Regions from separate parts of the Staphylococcus arlettae genome, predicted to be linked through region 1. Evidence: riboswitches for the same ligand, from Rfam matches in the RefSeq annotation. Region 1 holds a riboswitch; each other region holds the start of a gene.
The links. A riboswitch is a leader RNA that binds a small molecule or an ion and turns the genes downstream of it on or off. The one in region 1 is predicted to bind thiamine pyrophosphate.

Region 1 (4,277 bases):
ACAATCACTTACTTTTAGCGTTTTGACGGTATAGCTACTAATTGTATATGATATCGATAAGGAGGTGACATATGATTAACCACATAGTCGTTGTTGGACGACTGACGAAAGACCCGAAAATTTATAGTAATCAGGGTAAACATCTAGCAACCTTTAGTTTAGCTGTAGATCGTCATTACAAATACAAAACAGAGCATCAAGCATGTGATTATTTAAATTGTAAAGCATTAGGTACTCGAGCACTTAACATTAAACAATATTTATCACAAGGCTCTTTAGTAGCCATTATCGGGAATCTACAATCATCTAGTTATGATAAAGTAGGGCAAACACATTTTATTACCGAGATATTAGTGGAAACAATTAGATTTCTTTCTCCTAAATCGCTAACACAAGTTTCAACAGCCTGTAGTCCTAATCCTATCGGCCTGAAACTATAAAAATTCTACATTATTTAATTTGAAGTTTATATGCCAAAACTACCATCTTATTTCAAATTTATCTCCCAATATAAACCACTATGATATACACTTTTAAATCCTAATATCAATTATACTTCTTTGAAATGGCCATCTTTCTTTTTACGATTGGTGGCTATTTCTTTGAATTGTAATTAAATAGTATGCAGAATAATCTGATAAATTACATGATAATTACATACCAATATATAAATTATGCTCAATTTAAATTTGATATGAAGGTAATAATCGGCATTTTTGGCTATGTTTTTTATGACATTGTATGTAATTAGGTTGTAAAAAAAGCCAATACTTTTTTATTTTGTTGTAACCTACAAGGTGATTTTGGATGTTATAGTGGTAACTGCAAATTGATAATAAAAATTATTTACCTTATAGGAGGATTATTAACAATGAAAAAGACAGTAATTACTTCAACATTAGCACTAGGATTAGGTGTAACAGGAGTAGCATCTGGACAAGCTGATGCTTCTGAACAAGGTATTGATAAAGCACAATTAGCACATACAGCACAAAATAACCCTCAACAATTAAATGACGCACCAATTCATGAAGGTGCTTATAACTATGAATTCAATCACGATAAAGTAGATTACAATTTTGAATCAGATGGAACTTATTGGTCATGGAGTTACAATGGCTATGGTCAAGGAACAGCTGATACTAATGCTCAATCAACTCAAGATACTGAGCAATCAGCACCAGCAAAACAAGCAACTTCAACAGAACAAAGTGAGCAAGCTGAACAACCACAACAAACAACTGCACCACAAACTGAAGAAACTCAACAACCACAACAAGAATCAACTTCTTCAAACAGTGAAAGCTCAAGTGAAGCTACAAGTGGTTCATCTGTAAATGTAAACTCTCATTTACAAGCAATCGCTCAACGTGAATCAGGTGGCGATATTACAGCTATTAATCCAAGTTCAGGAGCTGCAGGTAAATATCAATTCTTACAAGCTACTTGGGATTCAGTAGCACCAGCTGAATACGTTGGTGTATCACCAGCAGAAGCTCCAGAATCAGTACAAGATGCAGCTGCAGTTGAATTATACAACACAGTTGGTCCATCACAATGGGTTACTGCATAATTTAAATAATTGTAAATGAATATAAGGATTTAATTTAGAGGCTGGGACAATATTGATTGTCCTAGTCTCTTTTCATATTGGCAGTAGCTGACTGCATTGAAAATGCGCTTTAAATCAAGCTTTTTTCAACGCTAGTCATCCTTGCCGGGGTGGGACGACGAAATCATTTTTTCAAAATCGGATTTCTGTCCCACTCCCTATTTTATTCGAAACCTTTTACATATTGGCAGTAGCTGACTGCATTGAAAATGCGCTTTAAATCAAGCTTTTTTCAACGCTAGTCATCCTTGCCGGGGTGGGACGACGAAATCATTTTTTCAAAATCGGATTTCTGTCCCACTCCCTATTTATATCTAATTTTGCAATATGAATAGGATTTTGTTATGTTAATAGTAATATAATAATAAAACTGCTAGGGGTGCCTATTGGCTGAGATGATATTAGTTATCAGACCCTTATAACCTGATTTGGTTAATACCAACGTAGGAAAGTGGACTAATAAAGTAGAGCACAGTTTAATTCTGCCTAATTTGTACTGCATTCTTACGTTGAATGTGTTTTTTTTAATAGGAGGAATTATACATGACATTTTCACAAGAATTAAAAACTGCATCACAATCCATCATTGATGATATTTATCAAGATGGTTTTATACAAGACATGTTAACTGGCACTTTGTCAGAAGCTGCAGCTAAATTTTATTTAAGAGCAGATGCTTCATATTTAAAAGAGTTTGCGAACATATACGCTTTACTCATTCCCAAAATGGAAAAGTTAGAAGATGTTCAATTTTTAGTAGAACAAATTCAATTTATTGTTGAAGGTGAAGTAGAAGCTCATGAAATTATTGCCGATTTTGTGGGTGAAAATTACGATGCTATTGTACAAGAAAAAGTGTGGCCACCGAGCGGAGATCATTATATTAAACATATGTATTACAATGCTTATACTAAAGAGAATGCCGCACATACAATTGCAGCAATGGCGCCATGTCCATATGTTTATCAAGTAATCGCACAACAAGCACTCAAAGATCGTAAGTTAAATAACTCAAGTGTATTAGCAAAATGGTTTGAGTTTTATAGTACTGAAATGGATGCCTTAGTAAATATTTTTGATCAACTGATCGATCGACTAACAGTAAATTGCTCTAACGAAGAATTAGCCCAAATTAAAGATGCTTTCCTACAAAGTACAATACATGAGCGACGATTTTTCAATATGGCATATGTACAAGAAGAATGGAATTATGGAGGGGAAGTTAATGAAAAAGCCTAAAATAGCCTTGACTGTCGCAGGTACTGATCCAACAGGTGGTGCAGGCGTAATGGCAGATTTGAAGTCTTTTCATGCATGTGGTGTTTATGGAATGGCAGCTATTACAAGTATCGTTGCACAAAACACTAAAGGTGTACAGCACATTCATAATCTTGACCCTGAGTGGTTAAGCGAACAACTAGAAAGTATTTATGATGATGAGCAACCACAAGCGTTAAAAACAGGTATGATTGCTTCAAAAGATATGATGGAACGTATCCAATTTTATATTAAGCAACATCCAGAAAAGCCATATGTTATAGACCCAGTTATGCTTGCTAAAAGTGGTGATTCGTTAATGGAAGACGTCGGTAAACAACACTTACAGTCTATATTGTTGCCTTATGCAACGGTTGCTACACCAAATATTCCAGAAGCAGAAGAAATTACTGGTATCAAAATTAATGATGAGTCTTCTATTTATCAAGCAGGTAACATATTTATCAAAGAAATTGGTAGTAAAGGCGTAGTGATAAAGGGCGGTCATTCGGCTGATTTAACGGAGTCAAAAGATTATTTATTTACTCAAGATGATGTGTTTACATTTACTGAACCACGTTTTGAAACTAAACATACACATGGTACGGGCTGTACTTTCTCAGCTGTAATTACGGCTGAACTTGCTAAGGGTAAATCGATTTATGATGCTGTTAAAAAAGCCAAAAAATTTATTTCTTTAAGTATTGAATATACACCGGAAATAGGGTATGGCAGAGGCCCAGTTAACCATTTTGCTTATATGAAAAAGGTAGGTTTAGATGATGAATAATTTAGAAAATGTACGTCAACAACATCCTTTAGTTATATGTTATACCAATGATGTAGTTAAGCATTTTACTGCCAATGGTTTATTAAGTATCGGCGCTAGTCCAGCAATGAGTGAAGCGCCAGAGGAAGCTGTTGAATTTTTACAAGTTGCTGGTGCTTTAGTGATTAATATTGGTACGTTAACCAAACATAGTGCTAAAGATATGTTAGAAATAGCCAAAATAGCTAATGAAGAAAGTACACCTATTGTTTTTGATCCAGTAGCTGTCGGTGCTTCACAATTTAGAAAAGCATTCTGTCAACAGTTTTTACAAGAAGTAGATGTAACCGTCATTAAAGGGAATGCTTCTGAGATATTAACATTAATTGATTCCCAAACAACAATGAAAGGTACAGATAGTAATACCACATTAGATGTAGTAACAATTGCCAAAAAAGCACAGCAATTATTACAAACAACTATAGTCATTACTGGTGAAACAGATGTCATCGCACATGAAGGTAAAATACTAAAATTAACTAATGGCACGGCTATGTTAACCCGTATCACAGGCGCAGGATGTTTATTAGGTGGAATTATTGCTAGCTTTGTAAATAAACAATTAGAGCCAAAAATTGA
Region 2 (4,277 bases), 490 kb from region 1:
CATCACATGCAGCGCCATTAATTGTCGTTGCCCTGTTTCACCAAATTGTGGAAAACGCAGTTGTCTTTCATAACGTTCAATCATAAAAAGCCAATACCTTCTGTAGGACTAGAAGCTTGCGCTGTATAACGTATTGGAATACGTCCCGCTTCATAACTTAAACGACCAGCTGCTATCCCATAACGCATCGCTTCAGCCATTTTCACCGGATCTGTAGCACTTGAAATAGCTGTATTAAGCAAAATAGCATCTGCACCAAGTTCCATAGCATGGCATGCATCTTTTGCCGAACCAATACCAGCATCAACAATTACCGGCACTGTTACTTTTTCAATAATATAACGTAAATTTAAAGGATTATTAATACCTCTCCCCGTACCAATAGGTGAAGCCAGAGGCATAACTGCATGAACCCCTAACTCAACTAATCGTTTGGCTAACACTACATCATTAGAGATATAAGGACATACAATATAACCTTTATCCAATAAAATTTTACAAGCTTCATATGTTTCAAGTGGATCCGGTAATAATGTGTCATCATCCCCTATCACTTCTACTTTAATCATGTCACAAACACCTGCATGCTGGGCAATTTCAGCAATACGTACTGCTTCGGCTGCAGTATGTGCACCAGCAGTGTTAGGAAATGTAATATATTTTGATAAATTTACGTTAGCTAATGGATTAGGTAATTCCTTATCATATAAATTCATTCTTCTTACTGCAAACGTTAATACTTCAGTTTCAGAAGCTGTAATCGCTGCTGACTGTATTTGTTCATTATCAAATTTCCCAGTACCTAATAATAAGCGTGACTTCAATTTAAATGGACCTATTTCTAACATATTTAACCGCCTCCTACGAATTCTAATAGTTCTAATCGGTCTGATGATTTCACCATCTGATTGTGAAACTGTGCTTGTTGTATTAATTGTTGATTGTGTTCAACGACAACTCTATTCTCATCTATTTCTAATTCCTTGAGTATTGCAACAATGGATAATTCTTGTTCAAAATGAAATGTATCGCCATTAATAATAACTTCCACTCGTACAACCTCCTAATTTAAAATCATTTAAAATTTCAGGTTTCACACCACTTTTCAACCACAACGCAATGAGTTCACCTACTACCGGAGACAACAAAATACCATTGCGATAATGTCCAGTAATGACAAATAAGCCCTGTTGTATCTCATCCATGACCGGCTTTTCTTGATTGGTATACGGTCTGACACCAGACCAATGCTTTATAATAGTAGCATTCCCCAATGCTGGCACGTATGTTAGTGCTTGGTGTAACAAGCACTGCATTCCTCCGGCAGTAACATTTACGGAATAATCATTAAAATAACTAGTCGCACCAATTAAATAACGCTGTTTCATTTTAGGTACTATATAACAGCCATCAGTAAAAAATAATGTAGTAGCTAATTGTATATCCCGTGATTCGAATAACATCACTTCACCTTTGACACCAGTAGGTTCATGGGCTTTCAGCTGACCATTCAACAAATAATGACTCCATGCTCCACCAGCTACGATTACTTTTTGAGCTGCAAATTTACCTTTATTAGTACAAACACTATAACCTTCATGGCCTGCTTGGATGTCGGTGACTTCTGTAGAAAATATACGTTCTATATGACGTTTGTGTAATGAAGCTAATAATGCTTTTGTATAACGATTAGCATTGATTTGATGATCATCTGGAATATGAAATGCTGTATTTGTTGGAAAAGAAATATCATAGTTTCTATATTGTTGTATGTCTTTATTTGTCAGTAATCGCACTTGCGGATTATGTTGCTGTAAAAATTCATATTGCTCTAGCACTTGATGACTATGTTGTGCTTCAGCCGCTATTTTCAACAATCCACTTTGTCTATATTCAATATCGATACCAACCTCTTCAGCTATACTATGTGCTAATGGTTCAAAATATTGCTGAGACTTTAACGCTAAACGATATAAAGCACTATCACTATTAAATTCATTTTGTGCACCGAGCATACCACCTGCTTTATAAGAGGCATGTTTTCCCGGTATATCACGATCTATAACTGCTATACGATAAGCTTCGCTATTCAAAGCACGTGCAATGGACATCCCCATTACACCTGAGCCAATAATTAGTACATCATACATGATTACGCCACACCTCACTCAAAGTTTTTAATGTTAACTGTGAAGCTTCGAGAAATAAGTTAATACCACTTATACCATAGAACTCAGTTGATAATTGTTGAGCCGTATTTTCATTAATACCTCCGAGCGCTACTACTGGTATCGGTAATGCTAAAACTGCTTGAATCTCTTTGTTCTTTCTAGGGATTTGACCTGGTTTAGAGCTTGTAGGAAATATATGGCCAAACAATATATAATCAACATGATGTTGCAAGGCAAATTGTGCACTATCGACATTGTGTGTCGACACACTTACCACTACATTAGGAAACTTTTTCTTAATCGTCTGTATTTCTCTTGCTCGTTCTGAGAAATGAATCGCGCTTAATCCACATTGTTCTAATACATAAATATCGCTATGTATAGCTATTTTAGAACGGGAAATTCCATACGTTATAGCTAATTGTATCCATCCAATTAACTCAGTAGATGTCATAGGCGTACGCACTATCAAATAGTCTATATATGGCATCACTCGTTGATAATGTACGATATCAGCATGTGTTAAATGTTTATACTGTGTAATAGCAACTAACAAAAAAGACACCTCAATAAAAAAAACGTTATTTTTCTGGGTAGAAAAATAACGTCTATATCACAAAAGTTAGTCATGTTATCAACGCCACTTTCCTACGCCAGTATCAACTGGATCAGGTTCCAGGAATCCCAAAGTTCACTACTTTAGTCTCAGCCTTTTCAAAGGCACTTCCAGTGGTCTCTAATCTATATAATTTTAATATTACTGTTTCAACAATGCATTGTTATTGTTAATTTAACCTAATCATTAATAAAATGCAAATCCATTTATCGTTGCTTATTGCTCCTAATGCGTTATTTCATTGTCTCGTGCTTCACTTATCATTAGTAATTGTTCCGTTAGTGATTGGCTTTGTGTATAAACTTGACGATAAATATCAAAATATCGCTTATACTGCTGATGATTGACACTATCAGGATGAAATTCTTTGTCATAAGTTACAAAAACACGACTACATGCTTCCATACTATCAAACCAGTTAACACCTGTTGCTGCAATAATAGCTGCTCCCATACTCGGACCTTCTTCATGACTTAATTTGCGCATAGACGCATTAAAAATATCTGCTTGTAACTGCAACCAAAAATCACTTTTAGCTCCACCTCCAGTAGCAGTAATATGTGTTAAAGACTTGCCATTTTCTCGTAAATATAATATTGACTCATACAAGGAATAGCTAATCCCCTCAATCACTGCACGTGCCATGTCACTACGTGTATGCAAACTACTAAGTCCAATCCAACTCCCCCTAATATACGCATCACCATGAGGTGTACGTTCGCCTGAAAGATATGGTGTAAATAATAAACCGTTAGCACCTATAGATGATTGTTGAGCTAGTAACAAAATATCATCAAAGCTAAGCTCTGGTGCTAGTGTTTTTTGGAACCATGCCAAACTATCTCCTGCAGCTAAAGTTACCCCCATAATGTAGGATACATGCGGTAAAGCATGTTGAAATAAGTGCATATTTTGACCATAGCTTGCAGCATTCGCTTCACAAGTCAAAATCACACCAGAGGTTCCAATACTACATAACGTATCATGAGGCTTAACTACACCTGAACCTAATGCAGCACAGGCGTTATCACCACCCCCTGCAAATACTTGAATATTAGTATTCAAACCGAGAGACTTTGCTACATCCGGCTTTACATTACCTACATATGATTCTGCTGAAGTTAGATCCGGAAAGATCTGAGCATCTATGCCAAACAAGGCTCCAGTATCATATGACCATTGTTGCGTTTTCGGGTCTAATAATAAAGTGCTTGAAGCATCAGACACTTCCATAGACAATACTCCAGTTAATTTAAAACGAACATAGTCTTTAGGTAATAAAAACTTATAAGTTCGTTCCCAATTGCTAGGTTCATATTGTTTTACCCACATCATTTTAGTTAAAGTAAAGCCTTCTAGCACAGGATTACCTAGCACATATTGTCCTAAGCGTTTTTTGATAATTTCACACTGCTCAGTCGTTCGTGTATCATTCCATAAAATGGCTGGTCTAATTGCTTCACCATATTGATCGACAAGGACTAAACCAT
Region 3 (4,277 bases), 660 kb from region 1:
GTGAACATGAAACGGATAACTAAGATAAATTGAGGTGTTCACGAAAAGTATGTCCTGTATAAGTAGTACGATATAAACCTCTACGTTGTAATTCAGGAACGACTAACGTTACAAAATCGTCCAAACTATTAGGTAATGTAGGTGGCATTAAATTAAAGCCATCTGCAACACCAGCTTCAAACCAACGCTCCATTTCATCGACAATCATGGATGGTGTACCAATTAAAGTCAAATGACCACCACCGGCATTTAAGTAACCTAAGAGTTCTCTGACAGTAGGTTGTTCATCTTGAATAATTTGCAATATTGTCTCGTAACGACCGACTGGTCCGGTAAAATCTTCTACTGGTGGAAGGGGAGGTACTGGTGCATCAAGCTCCCACTCAGAGCAGTCTTGCCGAATAAAACCACTCAGTTGATTGAGTGCAGTTTCAATAGGGAGTAAGTCATCTAAAGCTTGTTTCTTTGCAAGTGCAGCTTCATATGTTTCACCTACATAAGTGACTAAACCTGGAAACACTTTGATTGTTCTTGTCGGTTGTGAACTATGAGCTATTTTTTCATGTAAACGTTGAATATATTTTTGTGCTTGCTCCATATTCCAAGCTACAGCATAAACTGCATCTGCAAAATCGGCAGCCAATGTCACACCTGGTTCGGAGGCACCGGCTTGCATTGCTACAAGATCGCCTTGTATACTGCTGGGTGTAGTTGATGGCCCAGTCACATTAAAATAATCCCCACGATAATTAAAGGATTGTATGTGTTCTGGTTCAATAAGTGCATGTTGTTCACGTTGATGAATAAAATTAGAAGTGTTCCAAGAATTTAATAATTTGTCCATCACTTCTGCAAATTCTCGTGCTTTGGCATAACGTGCATCATGGGCAGGTAATTGTGGCAAGCTATGGTTTTGTGCTTCATTATCAGTCATCGAAGTCACAAGATTCCAACCTACACGACCACCAGATAAATGATCTAAACTTAGTAATTGTCGTGCTGCAGTGAAAGGATTAGCAAAAGTACTAGAAATTGTAGAAACAAGACCGATATGTTGTGTTACTTGTGCGATAGCCGCCAAATTGATCAACGGATCAAACCAAAATGCTGGCATATCACTTGCAGATTGCGCTGGGAAAGATTGATTATCAGCAAAAAAGACTGCATCAAACAAGCCTCGTTCAGCTATTTGTGCTAATGATTGATAATAACTACTATCTCCAATACGCTCAACACTAGAATTTGGCTGTAACCAAGCAGCTTGATGATGTCCACAAGCATACAGTAAGACTCCAATATTAAGTTGTTTTGTTTGTGTCATGTACTTACACCTCAGTTGTTATAGAATAGATTAATTCATTGTTAGACCGCCGTCGACAGTATAGTTTTGACCTGTGATGCCAGTTGCATGTTCACTTGCCAAAAAGGCCACCATATGTGCGACGTCTTGAGGAGATGTGACACTTTTGAGTGGGGTAGTTTGTTTAATTAAATCAAACACTTCATCAGAAGTGGCAGCACTGGCATCCGTTGTTTTCAATAAACCGCCGGACACTACGTTGGCACGTATACCATATTGGCCTAATTCGGCAGCAATATTACGTGTGAAACCAATTAATCCTGCTTTAGCTGTCGTGTATTCATGGTAAGGTACGACTGGATTTTGAAAAAGATTCGTTCCAATATTAATAATTGCCCCATGGTGACGTTTTATAAATTGAGGGGCTACACTTTGTGTAGTATTGAAAGCGGCTTTTAAAGTACCATCTATTTGTTGTTGGTAATCTGACCAAGATAATTCAGTAAAAGCTTTTTGTGCGTTGGGATCAAATTTAAAGCCAACTAATGCGTTATTGACCACTACATCAATTTGACCGAAATGTTCTGTTGCAGTAGCAACTAAGCGATCGACTTCATCACGTTGTGTGACATCAGCTTGGATGGCGATTGCTTGTGATTCCCCAATGCTTTTTACTAAGTCCAATGCTGCATCTTTACTTTTATGATAATTGATGGCGACTTGAAAACCTTGTGCTGCTAAAGTTTGTGCAATAGTTGCACCTAAACCTCTACTACTACCTGTAATAAGTACTGTTGTTGTCATACGTGCTCACTCCTTTTTAAATAAAAAAATACACAACCCTCCATAGGAAAGTTGTGTAAATAAAATCAAATATATAATAGGGTAGTCTAACCCCTTGATATCATACATGTGTTGATTCACACTTTCCTACGCTAGTATCAACTAGATCAGGTTCAAAGGGTTTGAGCTACAGCTCATCTCAGTCTGAAAACACCCCTAGTGCGTGTATTTAATTATCTTCAATGTAACGATTTACCATTGCAAAGTCAAGTTTGGTTTGATAATAGATAAGCAAGAATAAGCGCAAAGCGATGGTTATAACACCATCGCTTTTGTATATAAAATGTAAATTTGTATTATTTTTGATTACTATAGATTAAAGCACCGATAAGACCAACAGTACAAACAGCAAAAATAATATTCATAATCGCTAATACTTCAATAATGACGACGTCTTTGCCTAAGCGTTCAAAAGCATTTAATTCTATTTCTTTTTCAGAACTTACACTAGCTTCAATACGTGACTCTTTATCTACTAAATCTTTATGCATACGATTATTTACTTTTGGCATCTTATCTCCTCCTCAATACTGTAATTATATTGTTCCCTATATAACTAGAAGTCAATCATAAGTTAGTTAAGTACACCGCAGTATCTTTCAAATAGTAATATCTGTATTTATGTAATAAAAAATAATATATATTAAAAAAATAATGAATTATATTTTAATTTTTTGACAATTATTGTATGATATTTATAATAATTTAATAAATAAAAAGAGGTGTATTCAAATGACGGAGTTTATTGCAGCATTAGCAGGTGGATGTATTGCATTATTAGGTGTTTGGTTACAATTCAAACGTGAAGATAAGGAAAAGATGCAAGATTATGAAAATGACTTGGTCAGCATGATAGATTTAATAGTTTATAAAGTAGCTCGCATTAGAAATATTAAATTAAATCAAAATACGGCGTTCTTAAATAAACAACGAACAACTGAGATTTTTGAAGAGATTCAGGATGCATTTCATTCATTGGATAGACAAATACAAGATTTTATTTTAACTACAAGTCACCATAGCAACAGTTCAAATGAAACGATACAAGATTTTCTGAGAAGATATGAACCTTTTGAAGGTCATTTTAATACATTTAAAATTGCTTATAATATTTATGTGGATTGCTATGGAGATGAAAAGCATGATACGGCTAACATTGTGAGGTCTAAAATTACATTAGATAAAGAAGTATATGAATTTATCAATAAGTTGAAAAATTTTGCAAACAAACGATATAATCATAAAATTTTTGAACCTAATCTAAAAGAAGTTGAAGTTGTTAAAACAAATAGTAGAACGACATATAAAAATGAATCGAAATCATAATTCAATTTGAACAAATCTATATCAATTTACATATTAAACTATGGAAAAACATCCCTTTAATTTTCCTAAACTAAAGGGATGTTTAATTGAGTATTTTAATATAATATATTGAGTTGCAAAGGTTTAAGGACAAATCCCTATATTATATTTCTTCACCATCTTCATCGTATTTGGTTACTGTTCCGTCACTATCAATAATATACGAACCTGCTAAATTACCGTCTTTATCTTCAAATGAGAAGCCCCAACGTCCATCCTCCATTTTTTCTGGTTCTTTGAATGTGTAAGTATCAGTATCAAGTGTTTCTCCTTCATACTCTTCAACTTTATCAATAACATTATCACGTGTAACTTCTTCGTCAGCCGTACTGTCACTGGCATCAAATTCGTAGTCTTCAGGATTACCTTCGGAGATAATATATTTTACGTTATCAACTTTACTTTGAGACGGATTTTTTAATGTTACTGTTTGGGCATTATTTAAAATTTTAGAAGTCTCTTTCACAGTAAAATCATCTTCATCCCAACTACTATCTTGAAAATGACTAGGGACATCATAAATTGTAATAGTACCATCATCATTATCTTTATAATAAACACTGCCAGCAGCAGTAGGAGAAGCTGCTATTAGTTGTGTTCCCTCAGGTAAAGTTTTAGAAGCAGAGGTATTATATGGATTAATAGGTTGACCAGAAACATCGACGTGCTCTAGCTCTGTGTCTGAAACATCATTTGTACTACCGCCATTTTTTTCAATGCCAGTAATCCAAACTTTGGCATAATGTTCTTTTGATTGAGTATTTTCATT

Region 2: linked by a shared signal. The riboswitch ahead of MUA37_RS01610 (thiamine phosphate synthase) and the one ahead of tenA (thiaminase II) in region 1 are both predicted to bind thiamine pyrophosphate.
Region 3: linked by a shared signal. The riboswitch ahead of MUA37_RS00950 (3-oxoacyl-ACP reductase) and the one ahead of tenA (thiaminase II) in region 1 are both predicted to bind thiamine pyrophosphate.

Annotation. Positions count from the first base shown of each region.
Region 1 is NZ_CP094803.1:855,579-859,855, forward strand. It holds gene MUA37_RS04055 (single-stranded DNA-binding protein) at 72-440, shown strand; gene MUA37_RS04060 (transglycosylase family protein) at 872-1,573, shown strand; TPP riboswitch at 1,978-2,079, shown strand; gene tenA (thiaminase II) at 2,156-2,851, shown strand; gene thiD (bifunctional hydroxymethylpyrimidine kinase/phosphomethylpyrimidine kinase) at 2,838-3,659, shown strand; gene thiM (hydroxyethylthiazole kinase) at 3,652-4,277, shown strand, end outside.
Region 2 is NZ_CP094803.1:364,865-369,141, reverse strand. It holds gene MUA37_RS01630 (ThiF family adenylyltransferase) at 1-81, opposite strand, end outside; gene MUA37_RS01625 (thiazole synthase) at 81-848, opposite strand; gene thiS (sulfur carrier protein ThiS) at 851-1,051, opposite strand; gene thiO (glycine oxidase ThiO) at 1,035-2,150, opposite strand; gene MUA37_RS01610 (thiamine phosphate synthase) at 2,143-2,727, opposite strand; TPP riboswitch at 2,800-2,909, opposite strand; gene xylB (xylulokinase) at 3,013-4,277, opposite strand, start outside.
Region 3 is NZ_CP094803.1:196,317-200,593, forward strand. It holds gene MUA37_RS00945 (LLM class flavin-dependent oxidoreductase) at 20-1,321, opposite strand; gene MUA37_RS00950 (3-oxoacyl-ACP reductase) at 1,352-2,104, opposite strand; TPP riboswitch at 2,211-2,311, opposite strand; gene MUA37_RS00955 (hypothetical protein) at 2,440-2,655, opposite strand; gene MUA37_RS00960 (type I secretion system protein) at 2,876-3,469, shown strand; gene MUA37_RS00965 (hypothetical protein) at 3,612-4,277, opposite strand, start outside.